2 regions of the Brevibacillus sp. SIMBA_040 genome follow, and region 2 is predicted to be linked to the other one. Evidence: riboswitches for the same ligand, from Rfam matches in the RefSeq annotation. Region 2 holds a riboswitch; the other holds the start of a gene.

Region 1 (9,214 bases), on a different contig from region 2:
AATGGCTACTACTGCCTTCACCATTCGGGACTTTAACCCTAGAGATAACGCCCATGCTGGGCGCACATGACAAAAAACGGGCCTATCACTTAGGCCCGTTTTTCATGCAAGACGATTTTCCAATTCCCTTACGATCGCTTCTGCCTTGCGAATCCATCTCGAGTCAATCTGAGCATCCTTGTCAACTGGCTCCTGAAACTGATTCATCACACCTGAAACCATCGGCTCCATGTACCCGATATCTTCTTCGACACCTGTTTGATAGACGTGGCGCAGAACAAATGGCTCGCCAATTTCCAGCCACGCATCTTCACTGTCCAGCTCTCCGGTCACAACATTCACGGGCAAACGCAGAAAGACCATATTTCGGTCATCTAGTACACGGTCAAAAAAACCATGCTCATAATCCCAGTTAGCCAGAGTGAAGTTTGGTAATGCTTCTCGAAGATAACCGAATGTCCCTTTTGTACCCTGCAAGCTGCTTTTGATCGTTTTCATCGTCTATCCCTGCCTTTGTCTTTGAAACCGTTCTTCTATTAATGTGTGACAAAACAACTGGTTGTACTCCCCCAAAAAGAAAAAGACAACAAGCCTCTACGCCCAAGCTTGGCAAAAGACTTGTTGCTCATTTTCTTATTAAAGCAAGGCGATGGTAAGCAGCGTAAACAATGCAAGCGGGATGATTTTGCGACCGCCACAGCGACGTCGACGTCTTTTCGGAACAATAACAGGTGGTAATGGTTGCGGCGATATACCCATTGGTGGGCAAGGTGGCGGCGGTGGTGGAAACGGTGGTGGGAATGGTGGTGGAAACGCCGATACCGGCGGAAACGGCGGGAATGGATTGAAGCCCATATATGGACTTACTTGTGGATGAAAAGGATTCATTCCACTATATGGGCTCACCTGGCTGTAAGGATTTTCTCCATAAGGGCTGATCGGAACGCAGGGATTGCTGCTACTGCTATATGGGCTTACTTGTGGCGATGGTCTTTTACCACTGCTATACGGACTTACTTGTGGTGATGGCCTTTTGCCTCTACTGTACGGACTTACTTGTGGAAATGGGTTGTTGCTGCTGCTATACGGGCTTACTTGTGGAAATGGGTTGTTACTGCTGCTATACGGGCTTACTTGCGGAAATGGGTTGTTGCTGCTGCCATACGGGCCTACGTTTCCACCAGGATAAGGACTTATATCACCGTACGGATCGTAGCCTCCATAAGGGTAAGGATAATAAACATCATACGGTGAAACATAGGGATTTCCCCAGTCCGCATAGGTTTGATGACTTGCGACTTGCTCCACCTGATAGTAATCGTCCTCATCATCTACTTCTTCTTCCGCATCTGGATCCTCTACTTCGACATATACATTTTGATCGTCATAATCGACAATGACACCTTCAATGACCTGCCCATCAATGGCTTCGATGCGCACTTTTTGCTCCACGTAATCCTTGCAAATGTTGTGCACATTTTCACGCATATCCTTTAGCAGACTGACGGTCTGAATGTCAGCCTGGTATAGGTTTTTTTCATCAGACTGCATGGAAACTCCTCCCCTTCTGGTGTTTCTTTATTACCATATACAGGTGCCTATGGGGAGGTGTACCGTATTATAGGCTGGACTAGCCCAATTTCCACGAAGATGCTCACTCAAAACCAGGATAAGCATGAAACAGGCGCTATTCACCAATAAAACGCGATGGCAAAAATGGCTCCAGATGCTCTGTACTGCCCTGCTCCAGGTAATCTGCCATCCACTTTGCTGTGATTGGTGATAACAAAATACCGTTGCGGAAATGTCCTCCTGCAATAGAGAGCCCACTCCAGTCTGGGATCGGACCGAGTAGCGGCTTACCGTCTGCCGTCGCTGGGCGAAGTCCTCCCCATGCCTCCAGGAACGCAGCTGTGTGCAATGCTGGAACGTACGGCATGACACCATTTAAAATGCTAGCCAAGCCAGCCATTGTTACTTCGCGCTGAAAGCCACTTTCATCCTCTGTGGCGCCAATTACGATTTTTCCATCCTTTTTAGGCGTGATGTAGCCTGACGTCCCAAAAATGACTGTCCGAAGCGGTATACCCACGGAGGAGACAGCCGCAATCTGTCCGCGCACAGGCCGTACAGGCACAGAAACGTTCAGCATCTCCAGCATAATTCCTGCCCATGCACCGGAAGTGATCACGGTTTGCCCCGCGCGAAGCGGTCCCATGGAGCTTTCTACTCCGATGACCCTACCTGCTTTGACGGCAATTCCACTCACTACACATCCTGAGAGCAGCTTCACGCCTTGCAGTCGGCATGCTGTCACCAACGCCCTGAGCAGCAAGCGATTGTTGATGTGCCCTTCTCTTGGCGAATAGATGGCAGCCTGAGCACTGTCGGTCAGCATCGGCTCGACCTCGGTCAGCTCTTTTCCCGTGAGCCAGTGAACAGCGTATCCTTTTTCCTTTTGCCAACGATATTTGGCCAGCAGCTGCTCTTGTTCGTCATCATCCAGTGCGACCGTTAGCAGTCCCTCCAGACTTAACTGAACATCTCCTGCGGTGAATTCCTCCAGTGTTTGCGCCCATTGCGGGTACTGTCGCAGAGAAGCTACCCCCATATCGAGCATCGGTCCCGGAGCCGTAAATTCTTTCAAAGGGGCCAACATCCCTGCCGCTGCAGAAGACGCCTGCCCGCCCCACTCCCCTTGTTCAACTAGCGTAATCGACATGCCTCGGCGCGACAGCTCATACGCCAAACTAAGTCCAATGATACCTCCACCCACTACCAGACAATCACTCATGCTTCTCTCTCCTCACTGTGTTCGTCCGGGTCATACCAAAGGCAAAAAGCCCACCATCTCCTATGCAGGAAAAGGTGGGCTCATACGCATATAACCAATCAAGGCGCAGTTTTGCCGGCAACCATATCCCTGCGCCGGCATGATCCGGATCAGGTGCAATGGGTCGATGGTCTGTCGCTTCCATCCTCTCAGCCCTGCATGAAGGACTCCCCGAGTTGCTACTTCGTCTATGTTGTTTACATTTCCTTTTTCATTGACCAGTATAGTCCTGTTGGCAACCATCTGACAAGTCTAACAAAGGCAATGGCTTAGTCCTCATCTTTTACATCATAGCTTTCGGGAATCGTTTCGTGTCTGGCTGCTTCCTCGTACTCTCGTAGCTTGCGCATTTCCTCTAGATGATGCTTGAACTGATCCTTGTTGATCAAGTATTCATTGCCATCGTGAACCGCGCGAATCCGCCCTTGGCTAATTCTTTCCAAAATAAAGGTTTCCGGGAGCTCCAGATAGGCTGCTGTCTCCGCAACGGTCAAATACGTCTTATTCTCTTGCAATCTAGCCTCCAGTTCTGCTTTCTGCTCTTCGTAGCCAGGTTTGCCCAGAAGTGCAAACATATTGGCTTTATACGCCTCTACTCCTGGCTGATCAAACGGGTTTACGCCTAACAAATAGCCGCTTATCCCGCACGCCTTTTCAAAAAAGTAGATCAGGCCCCCCACATGATAAGCCGTGGCTTCCGGAATCTCTATGAGCAGATTAGGGACTCCGCCAGCTACGTGGGCAAGCACTGTTCCTTCGAAAGCTTTTTTATTGACAAACCCCATGCGCTTGCCTGTCAGGAAATTCAGACCGTCTACATCGTCCGGGTCCTCCTGTACAGTCATATCGATGGCAGGTTTAGATACCGAAACCGTCGTTTCAAACAAATGCCTCATACCGTCCTGTATGTATTGTCCCAAAGAATGCAAATCCGTCGAAAACTCGGCAGAGGCTGGAAAAATACCTTTTCCGTCCTTGCCCTCCGACTCACCGAATAGCTGCTTCCACCATTCAGCAAAAAAGCGAAATTGCGGTTCATAGCTGACCAACAGCTCTACCATCTTGCCTTTTCGATACAGCGCATTGCGTATCGCCGCATATTGGTAGCACGGATTTTCATGCAGATCCATGACCATGTACTGCTCTCTGGCATCTGCTGCTCCCTGCATCAGGGCATCCATATTCGCGCCACTCACCGCGATCGGTAAAAGCCCCACAGCGGTCAGGACTGAATAGCGTCCGCCGATATCATCGGGAATGACGAACGTTTCATAGCCCTCTTCGTCAGCTAGCTTTTTCAAGGCTCCACGTGCCTTGTCAGTCGTGATGTAGATTCGTTTTTTAGCTTTCTCTCGCCCGTACTTTTTCTCTAACCAGTTGCGAAAAAGCCGGAATGCAATCGCAGGCTCTGTCGTTGTCCCTGATTTCGAGATGACGTTGATCGACGCGTCTTTTCCTTCCAGCACGTCCATCAGATGCGAAATGTAGACGGGACTGATATTGTTGCCCACAAAATAAATCTCCGGGGAGCGCCGCTTGGACTTCGGCAGCAAATTGTAGAAGCTATGTCCCAGGATGTCTAGAACAGCCTTTGCCCCTAAATAAGAGCCTCCTATTCCAATGACCAGAAGCACATCGGAGTCAGAGGAAATACGTGCCGCTGCCTGTCGGATTCGTTCGTACTCAGCACGGTCGTACTGCTCGGGCCAATCTACCCACCCGAGATAATCTCTGCCTGGTCCCGTTCTTTTGTGCAGCATTTCATGCGCCTGACCAATCGCCGGAGCAAGCTGCTCCCATTCATGAGGTTTGACAAAAGCACGAGCGTTGGAGTAATCAAAACGAATCGCTTGGTTCATAGCTCCCCTCCAAAGGAACGTCATCTATTCCTTATCTTATCACGGGATTTGCCCGTAAAGTACTTTACGTCAAAACCTATCAAAAAGCGATGAAATCATAAATATTTCGCCACAGCTGTAACCCTTTTCCAATCATTTCGTATAACCTTTCGAGCAACGAAATGTTTTGGCATTACGCTTTATTTCATCACTTTAAGAAAAACAAGGGGAAATCAATCATGAAAAAACGCTGGTGGATCATTGGTTCCGTAGTTGTCCTCCTGGGCGTCGGTTATGTCGGATTAGGCATGACAGGATCACAACAAGCCATGGGTATGCCCGTAAACATCGGAACTACAACGAAGTCGACTCTGGAAAGCAAGATTCTCACTTCCGGGGTCGTTATTGTTGAGGACAAGCAAAAGCAGTACGCGAATGTAACCGGAACCTTGCGAGAGTTTGTCGTAAAGGAAGGAGACAAAGTCAAAAAGGGACAGGTCATTGCGAAAATTGATACATCTGACGTCGATAGCAAAATTCTCGATATCGAGGCTCAAATGGAGCTGGCGAGAGCCAATCTGGCAAAAGCTCAGGTAGGTAATGAGCCGGAGGAAGTTGCGCAGGAGAATGAGCGCGTTTTGCAAGCGCAGCGCGAGTACGATAACGCTAAAAAAGAATACGACCGGATGCATCAGCTTTTTACATCGGGTGCCTCTACACAGCAGGAGCTGGATAAAGCCAAATCTCAGGTAGACTCTACTCTTTCTACCCTGAATGTAGCCAAGCAGCAGCTCTCCCTCAAGAAAAAGGGGCCTCGCAAAGAAGAAATCGCTTCTCAGCAAGCCCAAATCAACAAGCTGCAAGTGGAACGAGGTCAGTTGGAAAAGGATCGCGTCCAAAGCGTTCTCGTTGCTCCAGCAGATGGAACCATCATCGGTGTTGCAGCCGACAACGGACAATACGTGAACAAGGGAACAGAGATTTTAACACTCGCAAATCTCGATAACCTGTTGATTCAGGCAGATATTAATGAATCAGATGTAAACAAAATGAAGGCGGGACAACCTGCAGTTATCGAAGGCACGACACTAGGAAAACAAAAGCTGAATGCAAAAGTCACGCGGATTGCACCAACGGCAACCACCACACAAAGCAGCTCGGGCCAAGGTGAAAAAACCCGTGTCAAAGTGACGTTAACGCCTGAAGGTGATTTGTCTGCCCTCAAGCCTGGCTTCCATGTCGACATCAATATTTCCGTCGAAAAAATTGATAATGCACTGCAAGTACCGATTGAAGCCGTGCAACAGGATGCTGACGGCAGCACGTTTGTCTGGGTCGCAGCCGACGGCGTAGCGAAAAAGCAAAAAATCGAGACGGGGACAGAAAACGAGCTGTTCTCTCATGTGAAATCCGGTTTGAATGGTGATGAACAAATTATTTTGAGCCCTGTTGATTCCTTGTCTGATGGAGCACCAATCATGCCGATGCCGGGCGGAGCAGGAATGGGTATGTAGCTCACTTAAGCAGGAAAGGAGGTCAGCCGACAATGCTTCACGTAGAAGGCTTGACGAAATCATATAAAACGGGCGACTCTACACTTCCTATCTTAAAAGGCGTCTCTCTCCTGGTGGAACAGGGCGAATTCGTAGCCATCATGGGACCATCAGGGTCAGGGAAATCGACATTTATGAACATGTTAGGTTGTCTGGATCGCCCGGATACGGGAATATATATGCTGGATGGAATCGAAGTGAGCAGTCTGAAGGACCAGCAGCTTGCCCATGTTCGCAATCAAAAAATCGGCTTTGTCTTTCAATCCTTTAATCTTTTGGCTCGTTCTACCTCTCTGCACAATGTAGAGCTGCCGATGATGTACGCCAATGTTAGCCGATCAGAACGCAGGAAGCGTGCAACCGAAGCACTCAAACGGGTAGGACTTGGTGAGCGAATGCACCACAAGCCGACACAGCTCTCCGGCGGACAAAAGCAGCGGGTAGCTATCGCCCGTGCACTGGTGAACCGCCCTGCCATTTTGCTGGCTGACGAACCAACAGGAAATCTCGACAGCCGCTCTGGTATCGAAATCATGGCGATGTTTCAGGAGCTGCATGCACAGGGTGTCACGATCATTCTGGTAACACATGAGCTGGACATCGCCCAGCACGCAGAACGAATCGTTACTTTTAAAGACGGTGTGATTATTCGGGATGAGCGGGTCACTGAGCGACTCTTTGCCACTCCGTCGGACGAGGTGATCGTCACATGAATTTTTTGGAGAGCTTCACTACCGCAGTAGAAGGTATTTGGGCAAACAAAATGCGCTCCAGTCTGACGATGCTCGGGATTATTATCGGGATTACCTCTGTCATTACGGTGACGACTCTTGGTGAGGGTGGACAAAATGCCATCAATCAGGAGATGGAGAAGTTTGGGCAAAACACCTTCAACGTCTATATTAACTGGGAAACCAAAGAAACGATGTCTAACGATGATTTGACGGTAGAGGATGCGGAGGTACTCAGCAAGATTAGTCCCGCAATCGAATACATCGTTCCTTACAACTCCGCGACCATCGAAATGAAAGGTCCAAAGAAGGAAGAACGGGTTAACCTCTCAGCTACTACATCTGATTACTTTGCCATGCAAAAGACAATGAAGGTAGCAAAAGGACGTCTTTTCAACAATACAGACGACAAGGAGCAGCGTGCTGTAGTCGTGCTCGAGGAAGCACTCGGGGAAAAACTATTTGGACAAATGAATCCGATCGGACAGCGCGTACGCTGGGGAAACAACTCGCTCGTTGTTATCGGGACATACACTGAGGAGAAATTCAAGTTTGATATGGGTGCGCAAACCTTTGGCGCCTTTGTTCCGATTCGCTTCCATCAAACCTTGCAGGAAGAGCCATCCGTCCAAATGTTTATGGGAAAAGCGATCGATAAAGCATCTGTAACTCCTGCCATGCAACAGGTGCAGCAATATTTGAGCCGCAAGCATCAAAAGAAAGATCATTACATGGCTCGCAGCATGCAGGAATCAGTCGACCAGTTCAATCAACTGACTGGCACACTGACTCTGATCTTTAGCGTCATTGCTGGTATCTCGCTAGTGGTTGGTGGCGTCGGGGTTATGAACATCATGCTCGTATCTGTCACCGAGCGTACGCGAGAGATCGGTATTCGCAAAGCGCTGGGTGCCAGACGCCGCGATATATTGGTCCAGTTCCTGATTGAGTCGGTAATTGTCTGCCTGATCGGTGGTCTGATCGGCGTCTTGTTCGGACTTGGCATCGCTGCTCTGATCTCCCACTTTGCCAATTTGCCGCCGACCCTATCCTGGAACAGCGTATTCATCGCTTTTGGTTTTTCCAGTGCAATCGGTATCTTCTTCGGCCTGTACCCGGCGAACAAAGCTGCCAAGCTGGACCCGATCGAAGCCCTGCGTTACGAATAAAATGAGGTAATAAAAAACATGCACCTGGCGTTGCTTGCGCTTTCGGTGCATGTTTTACGTTGGAAAGGTATCCGTCATGAGTTTCAAAAGAAAAAAAAGCGCAATTCCGACGCTCGCCACGGCCCACCAAATCGTTTTGTTGTCCGCCTTGTCTGCCTTGTAAATCCTGCTCAGCTTCCAGGTGCCTATAGCTACGCAGAGGAGACTGATCAGGAGCAGGATTGTCCCCATGATCTCCCTCCTTTCCCTTCCCTAGCTATATGGGATGGGACGGAAAAAAATCACTTTTTTGGCTCCTTTTTAACCAAACGATTGAGAACCTGGCGGCCTCGTTCCTTGATGGCCTCATCCTTTACATCCAATTGGCGCTTTTTCATCATGCCATTTTTCGAAGTGTCGGGGCGAGCCTTCTGCTGCTCATCACGCATTAGCTAAACTTGCCTCCACCCTTTTTCTCATAATCAGCCAAGAGCTCGCCAAAGCTTTTGTTTCGCTCGCGCTCTTCCTGCTCACGACGCTTTTGTTCCGCTGCTTCCTGTGCTTTTCGTTCGCTGTCTGCCTTCATTTCCTTTTCCAACAGCTTGAGCTTTCCGAGTGCATCAGCATTCAGCATATCCTTCAGACTGTTTAGTCCGTTTTTTGTTTCTTCCGCTTGCATTGCTGGACGCTGCGGCTTGCGCTGCTTCTTCGCCATTTTAACTTCCATCCTTTCTCTATCTCATTTCTGTCCTCATTCTCTGGCTCAAACCTGGTCATACTATGTCCATCTGGCATGAGGAGGAGGACAAGACATGGTGCGCAACAAAGCAAAAGACTTCGGGAAAACCGCAGAAATCAGAGGACCAAAATCCCAATCGGAAGCCGTTCGCTCTGACGGTTCCATTAATAGTGAACCACAAGAGCGGTTAAAAGAAAACCGTTAGCAAGCAAAAACCGCCGGGCTATTCACGCTCGGCGGTTCTTCTTGTTAAGCGGTGGGCGATCCAGCACTTTCCGTCTTACCCATTCCTGCCTCAGCAGTGTCAGCTTTTCGTCCAACTGGAATACAGCTCCTTTTTTCATCAGGCGTTTTGCCAGATCACGCTCCATC
Region 2 (9,214 bases):
TATCTCGATTTATAAGCTCAATATCAATCTTGCGCAGGGACTGGCAGAACGTTTTATGATCACGAGTGTACCAGCACTATTGATGTTTCAAAACGGTAAGCTTCTGGAGCGGCATTTTGCCATTCAATCGGTCGGCTTTTTGTACGAGGTGCTGAAGCCTTTGGCATAGACATACACCTAATTCCTTCACTCTGAATAACATAGAAGAGAGACATTGTGTGAAGGAGGAGGCCGCATGCAAATCCATGTGGTGGAAAGCGGACAATCCTTGTCCAGCATCGCCGAAACGTACGGTACAACCCCAGCGGCGATACAAGAAGCGAATGATTTGCCAAACCCGGATGATCTTGTCATCGGACAGGCGATGGTAATTCCGATCGTAGGCAGTTACCATTGGGTCAGGCAAGGAGATACGTTGTATACGATTGGGCAGCGATATCAAATTAGCGCTGCCGAGTTAGCCAAGGTCAACGGCATCTCGCAATATCGGCCATTGCAAGTCGGTCAAAGACTCTACATTCCGCCCCGCTCAAGAAGAGCGGCAGACTTTAATGCGTATGCAGAGCCTAGGCGCACAGTATCGCCCGAGCTGGAAGCTGATGTTCGTCAGGCGGCACCCCATCTTACGTACTTAGCTCCCTTCAGCTTTCGAATCAAGCGTGATGGAACACTCCAACGTCCTGCGCTAAACGATTTTCAGGCAATCGCGAAAAATAATCAGGTCGTTTTGATGCTGGTCGTGACGAATTTGGAAAAAGATCAGTTCAGCTCAGAACTGGGCGGTCTTATCCTAAATAATGAAGCGCTGCAAAACAAGCTGTTGGACACGATTATCCAGACGGCACGAGAGTTAGGAATGGGAGATATCCATTTTGATATGGAGGCGCTGCCCGCACAGGATCGAGACGCATATATTCGCTTTTTGCGAAAAGCTCGGGACCGGGCACATGCAGCACGTATGATGATGTCAGTCGCTGTAGCTCCCAAAACTAGCGCGGAGCAACAGGGCAAATGGTATGCAGCTCATGACTACAAAGCGATTGGAGAGATTGCCGATTTTGTTGTCATCATGACGTATGAATGGGGATACAGTGGTGGTCCGCCGATGGCTGTCTCACCGATCGGGCCGGTTCGCAGAGTATTGCAGTATGCTCTGACAGAAATGCCTGCAGAAAAAATCTTGATGGGTCAAAATCTGTACGGATACGATTGGACGCTGCCTTATCAGCCGGGAACGACAGCAAAAGCACTGAGTCCACAAGCGGCAATCGCTTTGGCTGCCAAGCAAAATGTGCCGATCCACTATGATTACCGTGCGCAGGCGCCGTTTTTTGAATATACGGACGATCAGGACAAAAAGCATCAAGTCTGGTTTGAAGATGCCCGTTCCATTCAGGCGAAGTTCAATTTGGTTAAACAGCTAGGACTTCGAGGAGTCAGCTACTGGAAATTGGGTTTGCCATTTCCGCAAAACTGGCTTCTCATCGAATCCAACTTTCGGGTACGGAAAAGAGCATAGGTGCAAGGCGTACAATCCACGGGCTTGTACGCCTTTTTTTCGCCAGGAGAATCATGGTATGATGGCGTAAAGCCTATCATGAATAAGGGGGACGGATCATGGGTGAGTGCAAGCTAGATCATAGTGTAGAGGATGTACATAAAAAGCTGGCAGAACAATCTCCTTTTTTACCTAGCTCACGGGTGGAGCAGCTGCAAGCATTATTTCAAACAGAATTGTCGCAGGATAACCTAAACAAATGGTTCCACCTGTTGAAAAAGTACGATTTGGCGAGTCCAGAGGAGCGTTTAAAGCGTGAAGAAGAGATGGACCAGCTGCTAGGCTAAGCTAGACGTGATTGACACGCCGCAATCTGGCTTAGTCGATTCGCTTGCGACCTGCGAAGCCTTCGTGAAGACCGTGATAATGCGTAATCGCGTCCTCGCCGGCGCGCCAGCACAGCAGGATTTCCTTGCCGCCCAACATCGCTGGAAAGTCAAACAACCCGATGTCGATATCCTTGACCTGGACTCCTTTTGAAATCAGCTGCGTGATATGCATTTGGGCTTCCAGCTCCAAAAATTCTAGACGGCATTCCAGCGTAAACAGCTCTTGTTCATCTAGGGGCTGTTGCCTTTTTATCTGCTCACGCTGCTGATAGAGATTATAGAAAGAGCGTTTCGCTTCCTGTAAAAAGGAGAGCTCTTCGCGTATATACGGCAGCAGGTCATTGGCTTCTTCTAGCGTAAACAGTTTTTTGGTCAAAGAAAACACCTCCTAACTCTATTATACTAGCAACGACTAGCCAGAGAAAATGCTGGAATAAAAGACAAGTGTGGAATGGTTCCATACGGCAAGGAGTCATGATGAAAGATAGATTGTATTACCAAGATGCCTACATTCAAACATTTTCAGCGCAAATCACTAAAAGAGGAACAGAGGAAGATGGTACTGCGTATGTAGTGCTTAGCAAGACCGCCTTTTATCCAACAGGTGGCGGACAGCCGTGTGATTTAGGGCTGCTCGGCGATATTCAAGTGGTGGATGTCGAAGAAATTGGTGGCGAAGTGCGTCATAGGCTGGCATCTTCATTGCCAGAAGAGATTACTGAGGTAACTGGGCAGATTGATTGGGAGCGCCGCTTTGACCATATGCAGCAGCATGCAGGTCAGCATATTCTCTCCGCCGCTTTTCTAGAGGTAGTACAAGCGGAGACGCTCGCTTTTCATTTGGGCAAAGAACGCGTCACAATCGATGTGCGTCTGGATGAATTAACGGAGGATGTGTGGACAAAGGTAGAGCAGCGAGCAAACCAGGTCGTCCTCGAAAATCACCCGATCATTGCTCGTTTTGTAGAAGAGGCTGAGCTGGCTACACTTCCATTGAAAAAACAGCCAACCGTGACCGAAAATATTCGCGTGGTCATGATTCCCGATTTTGACTACAATCCATGTGGTGGAACCCATCCTGTGCGGACAAGCGAAGTCGGGATGATTAAAATCTTGGGCTGGGAACGCCATCGCGGCAATATCCGTCTGGAGTTTATTTGCGGCTGGCGAGCATTGCGTGATTACACCCGCAAGCTAGCGACCGTTCGTGAGCTGGCGCGTGATTTGCTAACGAGTGAAGCAGAGCTGATCGAGCAGACGCAGAGAGTCATTGCAGAGCGGGATCTCCTGAAACAAACGCTTATGGAAAAAGAAAAGCTGCTGCTAGGTGTCGAGGTGCAAAAGCAACTCGCACATGCTACAACAATAGGAAGCGTACGCTTAATCCAGCTTGCCTTTACTGATAAAACGATACAAGAGCTCCAGCAATTTGCCCAAATGATGACGGCTGAGGCACCAGATACGGTTTGTCTCCTGGCTGCGACAGGGGAAAAATTACAGCTCGTATTTGCTCGCGGACAAGCTTCTACGGTAGCAGTCAATCAACTGATAAAAGAAACGCTGCCGCTCATTTCTGGAAAAGGTGGCGGGAACCCTGCTATGGCTCAAGGCGGTGGACAACCTGTGATGGCTGCCGAAGATGTACTTGCTCACGCACGCAAGCTATTGGAAACAGCATTGGAAGCATAAGCTGGAGTATAAATCATTCGTATCGTTGAGGAGGAGATCATGATGATGTGGAACCCGGGAGATATCGTACGTGTCACACAAAAAACGGGAGAATATATTACGGAAGTGCTAGAAAACCATGATAGCAAGCTGTTGGTAAAGGTACTGGCAGTAACCAAATTTCCGACACAGGGCGACCTGCACACATCGTTTGAGGTTGACGTTCCTTTGTTTCATCAGCGCCCAGCCTTGTCTTATCAAGAAAAATTTATGACTTCATCTGTAGGGCCGATTCGTTATAATGGGGCGATTCCTGATTATAAGGAGTCTGTTCGCGTGGCAATGGAGCGCGAGATGGACAAGCTCAGAAAAATGTCCATCTGGGCAGAGCGTTGTCTGGTTGAATTGGAAGCATTGCACAAGGAAACCTTTACAAACAGAAAATAGAGTGGTACTGTAGAAATCGAGCAAGACAACTGAATAGGTTAACTACCAAACGGGGGCCGAGCATTGTTGGCTGAGATTGTAACGAATGTGTTACTGACCGTTGAACCTGACCTGGGTCATGCCAGCGGAGGAAGAGGTATAGCGAATCGTTATCACTAGAAGATGTCTTTTTGAGTGCATCCACACTTAAACGAGAACTTCTTCGAGAGGATCGAAACTCAACCATCCCAAGGCGGATGGTTTTTTTATTCGCCATTCGCTTTAGGGTGTACCGTTATTCGGCTTCTTCTGTCTGACTGGGTGTAAACCAGCAGGTGGGGGGAGCTTTTTTTCTACGTGTAAGAATTTATAAGCGGGACGTTTATGTTGCAGAGTACAATCCTTGGGGCGCATGAGAAGGAGGAATACAATGGTTGTTCAACTGAATGGAAAAAAAGTAGAGTTGGCAGCAGAAATCGGCACGTTGCGTGAATTGCTGGCATCTTACCAGCTGCAAGAGAAGATTGTAGTGGTGGAGCAAAATGGCGACATCATAGATCGTTCCCAGTATGAGACGACACCCATTGCTGATGGGGATCGCATAGAAATTGTTCATTTTGTAGGAGGAGGATGATCATCATGGATGCATTGAAAATTGGACCTTACGAATTCCGTTCGCGCTTGCTTTTGGGTACAGGTAAGTTTGCGGATCTGGATACACAAGGAAAAGCGGTGGAAGTATCAGAGGCAGAAATTTTGACGTTTGCCATTCGCAGACTTAATTTGGAAAATCCGCAAGAGCCTAACTTTTTGGAACAGCTCGATCTGAAAAAATTTACGCTCTTGCCAAATACGGCAGGTGCTTATACTGCTGAGGAAGCAGTCCGTATCGCTCGCCTGGCAAAAGCATCCGGTCTGTGTGACATGATCAAGGTCGAAGTTATCGGCGATCCCAAAACGCTGCTGCCTGATCCGATCGGCACGCTGGAAGCTTCGAAAATCCTTGTTGAAGAGGGCTTTATCGTTTTGACGTACACCAATGACGATCCGATTCTGGCAAGACGTCTGCAAGAGGTTGGCGTGCATGCAGTCATGCCAGGTGCTTCTCCGATTGGTTCCGGTCAAGGAATCGTAAATGAAAACAATCTGCGCTTTATCATTGAAGAAGCGACAGTACCGATCATCGTTGACGCAGGAATTGGTGCCCCCGCGGATTGTGCAAAAGCAATGGAACTTGGCGCTGATGGCGTGCTACTCAACACAGCCGTCGCTCTCGCAGACAATCCCGTACTCATGGCTGAAGCAATGAAGCTCGGTGTAGAAGCCGGACGCAAAGGCTTCTTGGCAGGTCGAATCGCCAAAAAACGTTACGCGTCTGCGAGCAGCCCAACGGAAGGGATGATTGAGTAACGTGGACCGTCTACAGGAGGCAATAGCAGCGATTGCTAACCGCAGAGAAGAGATGTTCGCGTTGTTGCAGGAGCTGGTCGCTCATCCGACGGTTAGTCCGCCTGCACGAAACAGTGATGGCGCACAGTCCTTCCTGGCAAATGAACTGCAAGCAATAGGCTTCGAGATCGATCGGTGGGAAGTGTATCCTGGGGACGACAATGTTGTGGGTCGTCTCCGGGGAACGGCACCAAGCGAAGCCAATAGCCTCATTATCAATGGTCATATGGACGTCGCTGAAGTGGGAGACGACAGCGGTTGGACATACCCACCCTTTTCTTTGTCTAAAGGGGAGGATGGGCGTCTTTATGGCCGTGGTGTGGCAGATATGAAAGGCGGTTTGGCTGCTTCACTGTTTGCGATTAAAATGCTTCGCGAGCATGGAATCGAATTCAAAGGCGATCTGATGTTCCAATCCGTTATCGGAGAGGAAGCAGGAGAAGCTGGAACACTGGTAGCGATCGAACGTGGCTATACGGCAGATTACGCAGTGGTTGTCGATTCGAGTGACCTGCACATGCAAGGTCAGGGGGGCGTCATCACTGGCTGGATCACGATCGAAAGTCCATCGACTCTGCATGACGGAATGCGATCTAAAACCATTCACGCTGGGGGCGCTGTTCGAGGAGCCTCAGCAATTGAAAAAATGATGAAAATCATGAGTGCCCTGCAAGAGCTCGAACGAGACTGGGCAGTGTTGAAATCGTATCCAGGCTTCCCGGCGGGTAGCAATACAATTAATCCTGCTGTGATCGAGGGTGGGCGCCATGCTGCTTTTATTGCAGATCGCTGCGCACTGTGGATTACGGTCCATTTTTACCCGAATGAATCGTACGAACAGATTATTCGCGAGGTGGAAGACCATGTGCTGAGAGCTGCAGCAGCCGATGTGTGGCTACGGGATCATCCGCCAACTTTTCGCTGGGGCGGCCGCTCTATGATCGAAGAGCGCGGAGAGATTTTTCCATCCCTAGAATTGGATCAAAATCATCCTGCACTTGCCATGCTGCAATCTGCCTACGAAAACCAGCTACAGCAAGCTCCGGTGGTTGACATGTCTCCGAGCGTGACCGATGTGGGGTGGTTTGCTCATGCGGGAATTCCTGCCGTTCTGTTTGGGCCGGGAGAGCTAGAGCATGCTCATTCCGTCGATGAATCTATCAATCCGGAACAGCTTGTCCAATTTGCCCAAATCATGGCCAGATTCATCGCCGAATGGTGCAATACGGCAAAAAATGCGAAGGAGTGAATGTATCATGACAAAATTTACAGAACGACTGTGGAACAGTGTGGCTCCGATTTGGGAACAGACGCATAAACATCCGTTTGTTACCGGGCTCGGTGATGGCAGCTTGCCAGTAGATTCGTTCAAGTTTTATATGAAGCAAGATTACGTCTACTTGATCGACTACGCCAAAATGTTTGCACTGGCAAGCACGAAAGCCTATGACTTGACTACAAGTGCCAGATTCGCAGGCTTGCAGGAAGCGACGCTGAATGGGGAGATGGAGCTGCATCGAGAGTATGCAGAACGCTTTGGCATCTCTCGAGAGGAACTGGAAGCAACAAAGCCGTCCTTTGTGATGCTGGCTTATACCAGCTACATGCTGCGCGTTGCTCATCAAGGATCATTGGCGGAGCTTGTTAGTTCCTTGCTGCCTTGCACGTGGAGCTACTGGGAGATCGGCAAGCATTTGGCCAAAGTAGAAGGTGCTCTGGAGCATGAATTGTACGGTGAATGGGTGCGGATGTACAGCTCTGATGAGTTTGGACAGCTTGCAATTTGGCTGATCGATATTATGAACGAGTTGGCGGACGGCAAGAACGAGCAAGAACTGGCTCGACTCGAAGAACATTTCCTGTATACCACAAAAATGGAGTATATGTTCTGGGATATGGCGTACAGAAAGGAAATGTGGCCGTGCGAGATCAACTAGCCTTCGCTGGTGTCCGATTTGCCTATGGTGATCAACCGATCCTCGACAACTTTGACCTAACCGTAGCCAAAGGCGAATTTGTAAGTCTGATCGGACCAAGCGGGATTGGCAAAAGCACATTGTTTCAACTGATAGCAGGGGTCTTGCAGCCACAACAGGGAGAGATACTGCTAGGAGGAGAAGCGATGGCAAATCGGCTGGGGCAAGTAGGCTATATGCCCCAGCGCGATTTACTGATGCCGTGGCGTACAATTGTTGAAAACGCTGCATTGCCACTGGAAATCCAAGGCATCTCCAAAAAAGAAGCACATGAGAGAGTGAGAAATGAGCTTCCCCAATACGGTCTGAAAGAATGGGCGGACGCTTATCCCGCACAGCTTTCTGGTGGGATGCGCCAACGAGTGTCCTTTTTACGTGCCCTGCTGTCAAGCTCAAGCATGATGCTTCTGGATGAACCCTTCAGCTCTCTCGACGGGATTACCCGGATGGACATGCAAGAATGGCTGATGGCCAAGTGGCAGGAAACGGGAAGCACGATGCTGATGATTACGCATGATATCGATGAAGCGATTTTACTGGCGGATCGGGTCGTTGTACTTACGGGTAAACCGATTACGAAACCAATTGAGCTTCGGGTCTCGATTAATCGCCCACGTTCGTTGGTCAGTCGCAATCAGTCTGGGTTCCTCGCTTTGCGTGAGGAAATATGGGATTTGCTCCGCAGCCATCGGAGCCAGCCCTCCTTGGGGAGGGAAGCGTAATGGGACATTGGCAAAGAGGCGTCTGGTTTGGTTTTTCCATCGCCCTGTTCCTAATCGCGTGGGAGCTCGCTTGTCGGTTGCTTGCGATTCCACCGTTTATTTTGCCCCCACCGAGTGCTGTGGCGATTTCTTTATGGGAGCTGCGTGAATCACTTCTGGGTTTGCATTTATGGGCGACTCTAAAAGAGGTTTTGATCGGGTTGTCAATTTCCATCGTGTTTGGGATATCGCTTGCCTTTGCGATGAACGCGAGTCGCATCGTCGAGCGATTGGTCTACCCCTATATCGTTATTTCCCAAACAATCCCAATTATAGCATTATCACCCGTTTTTATTTTGTGGTTCGGCTATGATTTATCGGGAAAAATCGCGGTCACAATCTTGTTTACTTTTTTCCCGATCGTAGTCAATACGTATGATGGGCTGCGCTCCACAGATAAAGATACATTGAATCTACTAAAAACGATGGGGGCCACACGCGGGCAAATTTTTACCAAGCTACAGCTGCCATCGAGCCTGCCGCACTTTTTTAGCGGATTAAAGGTAGCTGCTACGTACAGCGTCGCGGGAGCAACCATCGGGGAGTGGCTTGGGGCGAGTGAAGGACTCGGCTATTTCGGCCGGCGCGCCTCTGGTAATTTTCAGGCACCAGCTTTGTTTGCCTCAGTCCTGCTGTTATCTATGCTCGGGATGCTGCTCTTTTGGCTGGTAGGAAGAGTCGAGCGGCATTTTAGCCCGCAAGTAAAAGTGAAAAAAAGCAGCAACGTGAAAAACTAGGAGGAACACCAATGAAACGTGTAAATACGTGGACGAAAACAATAATGGCACTGACGCTCGCTACAGGTCTGGCAGCTTGCGGAAACCAAGCGGGAACCAGCCCTGGCACATCGGCGCCGGAAGCAAAAGGAGGAGAACCGACAGAGCTGACGATTGCACTTGATTGGTATCCAAACGCAGTTCACTCCTTCCTGTATGCAGCGGAAGACCAAGGCTTTTTCAAGGAAGAAAACCTCAAGGTAAATCTGCAAATGCCATCTGACAGCAATGATCCACTCAAAATGGCTGCAGCAGGGAAGGTTGATTTGGC

The links. Region 2 has a riboswitch for thiamine pyrophosphate ahead of thiS (sulfur carrier protein ThiS). Riboswitches for the same ligand answer to the same signal wherever they lie in the genome.
Region 1: another riboswitch for thiamine pyrophosphate. It lies ahead of thiO (glycine oxidase ThiO); the one in region 2 lies ahead of thiS (sulfur carrier protein ThiS).

Annotation. Positions count from the first base shown of each region.
Region 1 covers NZ_JAWRXI010000011.1:11-9,224, forward strand. Annotated here, with positions in the region: gene SB752_RS19185 (YugN family protein) at 103-498, opposite strand; gene SB752_RS19190 (hypothetical protein) at 637-1,551, opposite strand; gene thiO (glycine oxidase ThiO) at 1,688-2,794, opposite strand; TPP riboswitch at 2,901-3,017, opposite strand; gene SB752_RS19200 (excisionase family DNA-binding protein) at 3,103-3,348, opposite strand; partial or broken gene SB752_RS19205 (glucose-6-phosphate isomerase) at 3,343-4,692, opposite strand; gene SB752_RS19210 (efflux RND transporter periplasmic adaptor subunit) at 4,911-6,185, shown strand; gene SB752_RS19215 (ABC transporter ATP-binding protein) at 6,218-6,937, shown strand; gene SB752_RS19220 (ABC transporter permease) at 6,934-8,124, shown strand; gene SB752_RS19225 (hypothetical protein) at 8,179-8,355, opposite strand; gene SB752_RS19230 (hypothetical protein) at 8,406-8,552, opposite strand; gene SB752_RS19235 (DUF3886 domain-containing protein) at 8,552-8,818, opposite strand; gene sspK (small acid-soluble spore protein K) at 8,916-9,047, shown strand; gene SB752_RS19245 (glycosyltransferase family A protein) at 9,070-9,214, opposite strand, start outside.
Region 2 covers NZ_JAWRXI010000014.1:96,690-105,903, reverse strand. Annotated here, with positions in the region: gene SB752_RS22380 (thioredoxin family protein) at 1-169, shown strand, start outside; gene SB752_RS22375 (glycoside hydrolase family 18 protein) at 236-1,519, shown strand; gene SB752_RS22370 (hypothetical protein) at 1,618-1,845, shown strand; gene SB752_RS22365 (DUF2203 domain-containing protein) at 1,877-2,272, opposite strand; gene SB752_RS22360 (alanyl-tRNA editing protein) at 2,362-3,576, shown strand; gene kapB (sporulation phosphorelay system protein KapB) at 3,619-4,002, shown strand; TPP riboswitch at 4,042-4,152, shown strand; gene thiS (sulfur carrier protein ThiS) at 4,412-4,615, shown strand; gene SB752_RS22345 (thiazole synthase) at 4,621-5,391, shown strand; gene SB752_RS22340 (acetylornithine deacetylase) at 5,384-6,679, shown strand; gene tenA (thiaminase II) at 6,687-7,367, shown strand; gene SB752_RS22330 (ABC transporter ATP-binding protein) at 7,352-8,128, shown strand; gene SB752_RS22325 (ABC transporter permease) at 8,128-8,904, shown strand; gene SB752_RS22320 (ABC transporter substrate-binding protein) at 8,916-9,214, shown strand, end outside.